One region of the Nonomuraea sp. NPDC050790 genome, then DNA from elsewhere that is predicted to be linked to it. Evidence: riboswitches for the same ligand, from Rfam matches in the RefSeq annotation. Region 1 holds a riboswitch; each other region holds the start of a gene.
What was found. A riboswitch is a leader RNA that binds a small molecule or an ion and turns the genes downstream of it on or off. The one in region 1 is predicted to bind cobalamin.
Positions count from the first base shown of each region.

Region 2: linked by a shared signal. The riboswitch ahead of ACIBEJ_RS00110 (ABC transporter substrate-binding protein) and the one ahead of cobN (cobaltochelatase subunit CobN) in region 1 are both predicted to bind cobalamin.
Region 3: linked by a shared signal. The riboswitch ahead of ACIBEJ_RS14035 (ribonucleoside-diphosphate reductase subunit alpha) and the one ahead of cobN (cobaltochelatase subunit CobN) in region 1 are both predicted to bind cobalamin.

Region 1 is NZ_JBITGF010000011.1:268,043-271,309, forward strand. Features, by position in the region: gene cobN (cobaltochelatase subunit CobN) at 1-1,583, opposite strand, end outside; cobalamin riboswitch at 1,614-1,820, opposite strand; gene ACIBEJ_RS43705 (precorrin-3B synthase) at 1,812-3,023, shown strand; gene ACIBEJ_RS43710 (precorrin-8X methylmutase) at 3,020-3,267, shown strand, end outside.
Region 2 is NZ_JBITGF010000001.1:18,483-21,749, reverse strand. Features, by position in the region: gene ACIBEJ_RS00115 (FecCD family ABC transporter permease) at 1-439, opposite strand, end outside; gene ACIBEJ_RS00110 (ABC transporter substrate-binding protein) at 436-1,446, opposite strand; cobalamin riboswitch at 1,486-1,615, opposite strand; gene ACIBEJ_RS00105 (PepSY domain-containing protein) at 1,754-2,356, shown strand; gene ACIBEJ_RS00100 (fumarate reductase/succinate dehydrogenase flavoprotein subunit) at 2,423-3,267, opposite strand, start outside.
Region 3 is NZ_JBITGF010000002.1:1,211,083-1,214,349, forward strand. Features, by position in the region: gene ACIBEJ_RS14025 (ArsR/SmtB family transcription factor) at 1-78, shown strand, start outside; gene ACIBEJ_RS14030 (Bug family tripartite tricarboxylate transporter substrate binding protein) at 165-1,091, shown strand; cobalamin riboswitch at 1,116-1,319, shown strand; gene ACIBEJ_RS14035 (ribonucleoside-diphosphate reductase subunit alpha) at 1,434-3,267, shown strand, end outside.

The DNA of each region.
Region 1 (3,267 bases):
AGGTTGCCGTGCTTGCCCACGTGCACCATGGCGTGCGCCCCAAATGCTGTGTCGCTCCCACCCCCCTCTCCGAGGGGCCCACCCCCCGTGGAGAGCCAGCGGTAGGCGGCCAGGTAGTGGTGGCTGGGCGGCAGGTCGGGGTCGTGGTAGATGGCGATCGGGTTCTCGCCGAAGCCGCGCGGCGGCTGGACCATGACCACCACGTTGCCCGCCTGGAGCGCGGCCAGCACGATGTCGCCCTCGTGCACGAACAGCTCGCCCGGCGGCGGGCCCCAGTGCCGCTCCATGCCGGCGCGCAGGTCCGCGGGCAGCGTGCGGTACCAGCGCTCGTAGTCGGCGGCGGGGATGCGGACCGGGTTCCCCGCCAGGTGCTCCTCGGTCAGCCAGTCCTGGTCCTGGCCGCCGGCGGCGATCAGCGCGTGGATGAGCGCGTCGCCATCCTGCTCGGCCACGCCGGGGAAGCCCTCGCCCAGGTCGTAGCCGGCCTCGGCGAGCCTGGCCAGGAGCCCGACCGTGCTGGCCGGGGTGTCCAGGCCGACCGCGTTGCCGACCCTGGAGTGCTTGGTCGGGTACGCCGACAGCATGACCACCAGGCGGCGCTCGGCCGGGGGAGTGTGGCGGAGCAGGCCGTGCCGTACGGCGATGCCCGCCACCCGGCGGGCCCGCTCGGGGTCGGCCGTGTAGACGGTCAGGCCGTCCTCGTCGATCTCCTTGAACGAGAACGGCACCGTGATGATCCGGCCGTCGAACTCGGGGATGGCCACCTGGGAGGCGGCGTCCAGCGGGGACAGGCCGTCGTCGTTGTCCTCCCACTCCTTCTTGCCGCTGGTCAGGCAGAGCCCTTGCAGGATCGGGACGTCCAGGGTGGCCAGCGCGCCGACGTCCCAGGCCGCGTCGTCGCCGCCGGCGCCCGCCGTGGCGGGTCGCGAGCCGCCCGCCGCGAGCACGGTCACGACCAGGGCGTCGGCGGTACGCAGGACGTCGAGCAGGGCGGGCTCGGCCGTCCTGAGCGAGGAGCAGTACACCGGCAGCGGCCGGCCGCCAGACTCCTCGATCGCCTGGCACAGCGACTCCACGAACCCGGTGTTGCCCGCCACGTGGTGCGCCCGGTAGTACAGGATGCCGATCACGGGTCCCTCGACCGCCTTGGACTCGCGTTCCAGCGGGCCCCAGGAGGGCATGGGGGCGGGCGGGGCGAAGCCGTACCCGGTCAGCAGGACCGTGTCGGACAGGAAGCGGTGCAGCTCGGCGAGGTTGGCGGGGCCGCCGTGGGCGAGGTAGGCGTGCGCTTCGGCGACGACGCCCGCGCTCACCGTGGACAGCTCCATCAGCTCCGCGTCGGGGGCCTGCTCGCCGCCGAGCACGACGACCGGGCGGGGGCCTGCCAGGAGCGCGTCGAGGCCCTCCTCCCACGCGCGCCGGCCGCCGAGCAGCCGGACCACGATCAGGTCGACGCCGTCCACGAGCGCGGGCAGGTCGTCGGTGAGCAACCTCGCGGGGTTGCCGAGGCGGTAGTCCGCGCCGCTCGCGCGCGCGCTCAGCAGGTCGGTGTCGGATGTAGAGAGCAGCAGAACGCCAGGCACGCCGCAGTCCTCCCTCGGGGTCCTCGCCCCGTTCGCAGGTGTCGCGACGGCAGGAGTCTCCTGGCTCCCGGATCGACGCTCACCCCGGCCTTCCCACCCGTCGCCGGGCAGTGGCCTGTGGTGGGGTTCGCTCCCCGGTCACAGTGGCGGGACCGCGCCGGTTTCTCACCGGCTTCCTCCCATTGCCGTCGCCTAAGGATGAGCCTACTGGGCGTTACCATCCTCATCGTGTCCATAGCCGACTTTTCCGGACGTCTCCGCCCAGATGCCTGTCCGGGGGCGCTACAGACGCACGCCGCCGCGGACGGTCCGCTGGCCAGGATCCGCCTGCCCGGCGGGGCCGTCACCCCAGCTCAGCTCCGTGAACTGGCCGCCTTCTGCACCGGCGGGATCGAGCTGACCTCGCGCGCCAACGTCCAGGTGCGCGCGCTGGAGTCTCCCGCGCTGTTCGCCGGCCGGATGGCCGCCGTGGGCCTGCTGCCGTCGCCCACGCACGAGCGGGTCCGCAACATCGTCGCCTCCCCGCTCGGCGGGCGGCTGACCGGCTTCGCCACCCATCCGCTCGTGGAGGAACTGGACCGCGCCCTGTGCGCCCGCCCCGACCTGGCCGAGCTGCCCGGCCGCTTCCTGTTCGCCCTGGACGACGGCACCGGCGACGTGGCCGCGCTGGGCGCCGACGTCACGCTGGTCGAGGACGGCGTCCTGCTGGCCGGGACGCCCTTCTCGATGCCGGGCGCGGGCGTGGACGTCCTGCTGGCCGCCGCGGCCGCCTTCCTCGCCGAGCGCGGCGACAGCGGCGCCTGGCGCATCGCCGAACTCCCCGACGGCCCCGCCCGCATCGCCGCGAGACTCACCTCCGCCCGGCCCGCCTCCGCCCGGCCCGCCTCCGCCCGGCCCGCCTCCGCCCGGCCCGCCTCCGCCCGGCCCGCCTCCGCCCCGCCTGCCTCCGCCCGGCCCCACCCCGCCTCCGCCCGGCCAAACCCCGCCTCCGCCCGGCCGCTCCATCCCGAGCGGGCGCGTGGGGCCGGGGTGGTCGTGGTGCCGGGCGGGCGGGTGGCGGTGGAGGCGGTGGTCCCGCTCGGGCGGCTCACCGCGGCCCAGGCGCGCCTGCTCGCCACCCTCGACGCCCAGGTACGGCTCACGCCGTGGCGTACCGTCGTCCTCCTCGACCTCCCCGAGATCCCCGACCTGACCGGATCCGGCCTGGTCACGGACCCGGACTCCCCGTGGACCGGGGTGAGCGCGTGCACCGGCAGCCCCGGCTGCGCCAAGTCCCTGGCCGACGTCCAGCACGACGCCGCCCGGTGGGTGGCCACCCGTATCCACCGCCCGGACCTCCCGGTGCACTGGGCGGGCTGCGAACGCCGCTGCGGCCTGCCCAAGGGCCCGGTCATCGAGATGGTCGCGACCGGCGACGGATACCAGGAAAGGCAGAAGTGAGCGACTACATACGCGACGGCGCCGAGATCTACCGGCGTTCGTTCGCCACCATCCGCGCCGAGACGGACCTGTCGGGCCTCCCGGACGACGTGGCCCAGGTGGCGGTGCGGATGATCCACTCGTGCGGGATGACCGACCTGGTCGGCGACCTCGGCTGGTCGCCGGAGGTGGTCGGGCGGGCGCGCGCGGCGCTCGGGGCGGGGGCGCCGATCCTGTGCGACGCCATGATGGTCGCCTCCGGCGT
Region 2 (3,267 bases), on a different contig from region 1:
ACACGAGGAAGAGCGCGAGCAGGGCGCCGGCGAAGGCGGCCAGGGGCAGGGTCAGCGCGCCGAAGAACAACAGGTTGAGCACCATCACGGCGACGGCGCCGACGGTGCCGCCGGAGGAGACGCCGAGCAGCATCGGGTCGGCCAGCGGGTTGCGCACCAGCGCCTGCAGCGCCATGCCGCACACCGACAGCCCGGCGCCGACGACCGCGCAGAGCAGCACGCGCGGCAGCCGTACGTCCATGACGATCGTCTCGCGAACGGCCGGCCAGGTGGCCTCGCCCAGCGGTAACCGGAGCCGGTGCAGCACGATCGACCAGACCTCGCCGAACGGCAGGGCGACCGACCCGGCCGCGACGCCCGCCGTCGCGGCCAGCAGCAGCGCGGCGGCGAGCACGAGCAGGACCAGCGGGTACGGCGCCCGCCGCACCGCCCCCGTCACCCGAACCGGTCCGGATGGATCTGCCTGGCCAGCGCCTCGACTCCCGCGGGCACCCGGACCCCGAGCACCGCCGACGACAGCGGCAGCACGGCGAAGCGCCGCTTCTTGATCGCGGGCACGTCCTTGAGCGCCGGGCTGGACAGCAGGAAGCTCTTCTTGGCCTCGACGGTGGTGTCGCCGTAGTCGTAGATGACGATGATCTCGGGCGCGCGCTCGGCGACCTGCTCGAAGGAGACGTTGCCCCACGCCTTGGGCAGGTCGGCGAAGAGGTTGGTCCCGCCGGCCAGCTTGATCATCTCGTTGCCGATGCCGGCGCCGCCGGCGGTGAAGGCGGTCTTGTCGCCGGAGTCGTAGACGAACACCTTGGCGGGGGTCACCTCGCCGAGCCGCTTCTTGACCTCGTCCAGGACCGTGCGCATGGCGCTGACCTGCCGTTCGGCTCGGCCGGGGACGCCGAAGACGCGGCCGATCGCGCGGATCTCCTCCTCGGCCTGGGCCGCGGTCACCGGGCCCTTCGGGCACTCCTCGGAGTTGACGTGGGTGTCGATCCCGGACTTGGCCAGCACGTCCCTGCCCCGGCCCTCCTTGGCGTCGAAGGCGCTCTCGAAGCCGCCGTAGACGAAGTCGGGCTCGGCCGCGAGCAGCGCCTCGAAGGAGGGGTACTCCTTGGCCAGCACCGCGATCCGGTCATACGCGGCCTTGTACTCGGGCAAGATCGCGTCATCAAGGTAAGCCGTGCCGACCATCGACCTCTCCAGCCCGAGCGCGAGCATGATCTCGGTGGCGTGCTGGTTGAGCGCGACGGCCCGGCGCGGCGGGCGTTCGTAGGTGGTGCTGACGCCGCAGCTCACGACCGTGACGGGGAATCCGGCGGGGGCTCGGTCCGCCTCCTGTGCGGCGGGTTTCCGGGTGCTCGCGCAGCCGGCCAGCAGGGCCGAGGCGACGATCAGGGGTACGAGCGCGCGCGGGCTCGCGGGGAAGGGCATGCCGTCCACCGTTCCTCTCATGGGGAGATCCGCCCCAAGGTCGTGAGGTGGCGACCGCGTGAGTCTCCTGGCTCTCGGGTCAACGCTCGCCCCGGCCTTCCCGCCCTCGGGAGAGGGCAGTGGCGTCATCGGGGTCCGCTCGCCGATCACAGTGGCGGGACCGCGCCGGATTCACACCGGCTTCCTCGTTCCGCCGTCGCCTATTTCGGGATCTATCGTGGCATATCCGGAGCGCTGGCGGCCCTGCGGATCGCGTTCATGATCTACTGACCTGCGGGAATGCCTAGGAGATATCCCGGGCAGCGTGCACGTCATGGGGGAAAATTCAATGAAGCACGCTATCCGCGCGGCCGCGGCCGCCGCCGCGCTGTTCACGATCACGGCCTGTGGTTCCGGGGGCACCCAGAACACGGCGGGGCTCGCCGTCCAGAGCCCTGCCACGCCGCCGGCCGATCCCAGTGACATGGGCTCGCCGAGCGCCTCGGCCAGTCCGGGCGCCGACGGCGTCAAGAAGGCGGGCGAGGCCGCGCTGGCCGCGGTGGAGGGCACCGTCACCGGCCTGGACTCCGACGACGGCGTCTGGAAGGTGACCGTCGTCGGCGCGGACGGCGCCGAGAGCAAGGTCCGGGTCGACGCGATGACGTGGAAGGTCGTCGGCACCCCGTCGGCCGAGGCGGACGACGACGCGGAGAAGGCCAAGCACAAGGCGAGGGCGGAGGCGGCCAAGATCAGCTACTCCGACGCCGCGGAGAAGGTCGCGGGCGAGTACCCGGACGCCACGATCGAGGAACTGTCCCTGGACCGCGACAACGGCACGGTCGTGTGGGAGGCCGACGTCACCACCGCCGACGGCGCCAAGGCGAAGGTCAAGGTCAACGCCGATGACGGCAGCGTGGTCTCGCCGTCGGCCTCACCGGAGTCGACCGGCTGACACCTACGGGCGGATGAGGAGGCGGCGCTACCCGGCCGGTGCCCGTCGCGCGCAGGCGACGCGGCGCTACCTCGCCAGCGCACGTCGCGCGTAGGCGCGCACGTCGGCGTCCGGGTCGTCCAGCGCCGTCTCCAATGCCGTGCCCGCCTCCGGCGTGCCCGCCCAGCGGGTCAGCGCCAGCACGGCCGCCTTGCGCACGTCGAGGTTGCCGTCCGACAGCGCCGCCACGAGCGGGGGCAGCGCGTCGGCGGGGTCGGCGGCGGCGAGCGCACGGGCCGCGCCCACCCGCACCTCCCACCGCTCATCACCCATCGCCGGTACGGCTGCCGCCGCCAACACGGCTGCCTCCGTCAGCACGCCACCAGCACTGCCCGACGCCTCCGCTGCGGCCCCCGGCCGCTCCGCGGCGGTTGCCCGCGCATCCAGGTTCGCGGTGAGGCCCCACGCCTCCAGGGCGGCGGCTCTGACCAGGGGGTCGGGGTCGGTGGCCAGTGTTCGCAGGGCGGGGGCGGGCTTGCCGATGAGGCCGAGGCCCTTGGCCACCCAGACCCTTACCTCGCGTGACGGGTCCTGCGCGGACGCGGCCAACAGAGCGGGCTCGTCCAGCGAGATCAGGCCGCGGACCGCCTCGATGCGCACCCGGTGGTCGGCGTCGCCGGTGGCGGCGGCGAAGACGGTCCGGTCGCCGAGGCGCAGCGCCCGCAGCAGGTCCAGGGCGGTGGCGCGGACGAACGGGTCGCCACTGGCCAGCGCCGGCTCCAGGGCGAGGGGCGGGCGGAGCACCTCGGCGAGTTCGCGCAGGCCGGTGGCGGCGGCCCGCCGTACCGTGCCGTGGTCGTCGGCGAGCGCGGCGGCCAGGGCGGGGCCCGTGCCGTCGGGAACGGTCTCGGTGAGGGTGGCGATCGCGGCCC
Region 3 (3,267 bases), on a different contig from region 1:
CATCGCGCCTCGGACGCGCCCCCGGACTCCCGCCCGCTCTTCATCAGGATGTTCGCGCTGCCCGCCGATGATTCGTGAAGAGTGCCCCCCGATGTGTAACACCGTGTGATCTGCCAATAACCTCATGTAATGGGAGGTCTTTCGGCGGCACGGGGAGGGGCATCATGCGACGTCGGCGTTTCTTCGCACTCGGGCTCGGCCTGGCCGCCTGTGCCGCCGGTTGCGCGACCTCGGGCGGCGGCGCGAACGTCCTCGGCCCCTTCGGCGTCGTCCCCGGCGGCGAGCGATGGGCCTCGGTCGCCCAGGCGCTCTACCGCACCCTGCGCAGGACCGGCTACCCCGCCACCGGCGCCGGCGCGGCGACCAACGTCACCGTGACCGGCCTGCCCGCCCTGGCCGCCGCCGAGATGAACGACCAGCGTCCCATGCACGTGGCCACCACGCCGCTGGCCAGGCTCACCGGCAACGTCGAGGTGCTGGTCGTGCCGGCCAACTCGCGGCTGAAGGACTTCGACGCCTTCGCCGCCCACCTGCTGGCCCAGCCGGAGCGCACCTACCTGGCCGGCGGGCCGCTGGGCGAGCCCGACCACCTGCTGTTCGGGCTGATCGCGCAGGGGCTCGGCGTGGACGTCAGGAAGATCGACTACACCGGCTACCCGGGCGCCCAGGAGGTGGCGGCGGCCATGCAGGGCGGCAAGGTCGCCGCGGCCACCGGGCGGCTGCGCGACTGGCGGGCCAGGCTCGAGTCCGGCAGGATCCGGCCGCTGGCCGTCTCCTCCGCCGCCCGGGTTCCCGGCGTCGAGGCGCCCACCCTCCTGGAGTGCGGGGTGCGGGTCGACTTCGCCGACTGGTGCGCGGTGGTCGGGCCCGCCGCCATGGACGGTGAACGGCGGGGCGCCGCCGTCCGCATGATGGAGGACGCGACCCGGTCGGCCCCCTGGCACGAGGCCTGCCGCGACGGCGGCTGGGAGGCCATCCCGCTCGCCGGCGACGACTTCGCCACCTGGCTGGCCACCGAGTCCGCCCGCACCCGGAAAGTACTCCGCGAACTGGGCATGCTCGACACGCCGAGCACAACATACCGGGGATAGTTGCGGGATCGGCCACTAGATGTAGGATCCTGCACTGTCGCTGGTTCGCCTCCCAGGAGGCGGAGCAAAAGGGAACCTGGTGCGATTCCAGGGCTGCCCCGCAGCGGTAAGCGGGAACGACCGCCGTCATGAGCACTGGACCTCCGGGTCCGGGAAGCGACGGCCAGTAGGACTCACGCGTTGAGACGCCCGCGAGCCCGAAGACCTGCCAGCGGTTGTCCGTCCATTGGGCCTCGAGGGAGGGCCCGGGGGCTGCGCGGCCGGGGGATCTCCGTACTTTGCCGCGTGCGCTCTCGCGTGCCCTCTCGCAGGGGGATAGCTCGCTCGCGAGGAGTGTTGCACGTGACGCAGATCGTTGAGATGGATCGGCGGCTGGCCATCGAGGAGGCGGCGGCGCGCGTGATCGCCGACCCGGCCAACTCCCGGATCGCCGCGCGGCTGCTGGCCGAGGAGATCGCCGAGGAGGCGGCGGGCCAAGGGGTCCGCTCGTTCGCCGACTCGATCGCCGCCACGCACGCGGCCGGTCTCATCCAGGACGCCCTCGCCGACTTTGTCCAGAAAAATCGTGAAAAGCTGGATGATCTCATCGACGCCGAGGCCGACGAGCGCTTCGAGTACTTCGGCCTGCGCACGGTCTACGACCGCTACCTGCTGCGCCACCCCGAGACCCGCAAGGTGCTGGAGCGCCCGCAGCACTTCATGCTCCGCGTCGCCTGCGGCCTGTCCGAGACGGCCGAGGAGGCCGCCGAGCTCTACGCGCTGATGTCCACCTTGTCCTACCTGCCCTCCTCGCCCACGTTGTTCAACTCGGGCGCGCGCCGCCCGCAGCTCTCCTCCTGCTTCCTGCTGGACTCGCCGCGTGACGAGCTCGAGTCGATCTACGACCGCTACGGCCAGGTGGCCCGCCTGTCCAAGTACGCCGGCGGCATCGGCATCTCCTGGACCCGGGTCCGCTCGCGCGGATCGCTCATCAAGGGCACCAACGGGCACTCCAACGGCATCGTGCCGTGGCTGCGCACGCTGGACTCCTCCGTGGCCGCCGTCAACCAGGGCGGCCGGCGCAAGGGCGCGGCCTGCGTCTACCTGGAGACCTGGCACGCCGACATCGAGGAGTTCCTGGAGCTTCGCGACAACACCGGCGAGGACGCCCGCCGTACCCACAACCTGAACCTGGCCAACTGGGTGCCGGACGAGTTCATGCGCCGCGTGGAGTCCGACGGCGTGTGGTCGCTGTTCGACCCGAAGACCGTCCCGCATCTCACCGACCTGTACGGCGACGCCTTCGACACCGCCTACCGCGCCGCCGAGGCGCAGGGCCTGTACACGCGCCGGCTCCCCGCCCGCACCCTCTACGGCCGGATGATGCGCACGCTGGCCCAGACCGGAAACGGCTGGATGACCTTCAAGGACGCCGCCAACCGCGTCTCCAACCAGACGGCCAGGCCGGAGAACGTCATCCACCTGTCGAACCTGTGCACCGAGATCCTGGAGGTGACCAGCGACGGGGAGACCGCGGTCTGCAACCTCGGCTCGGTCAACCTGGCCGCCCACCTCACCCCCGCCGGGCTGGACTGGGAGCGGCTGGCCGGCACCGTGCGCACCGCCGTACGCTTCCTCGATCGCACCATCGACCTGGGCTTCTACCCGACTCCCGAGGCCGAGAGGGCGAACCTGCGCTGGCGGCCGATCGGGCTCGGCGTCATGGGGCTGGCCGACGTGTTCTTCGCGCTGCGGCTGCCGTTCGACTCGCCCGAGGCGCTGGCGCTGTCGACCCGGATCGCCGAGGAGATCGCCCTCGCCGCCTACGCCACCTCCGCCGACCTGGCCGCCGAGCGCGGGCGGCACCCGTCCTACGACGACACCCGCGCCGCCCAGGGCGTGCTGCACCCCGACCACTACGGCGTCGGCTCCTCCGCGCGGTGGGACGCGCTGCGCGCCAGGATCGCCGAGACCGGGCTGCGGAACTCGCTCATGATCGCCATCGCGCCGACGGCGACGATCGCCTCGATCGCCGGGTGCTACGAGTGCATCGAGCCGCAGGTGTCCAACGTGTTCAAGCGTGAGACGCTGTCGGGCGAGTTCTTGCAGGTCAACCGCTACCTGGTGCGTGACCTTCAGGAGCGCGGGCTGTGGACGCAGGACATGCGCGACGCCATCAAGCGGGCTGACGGCTCCG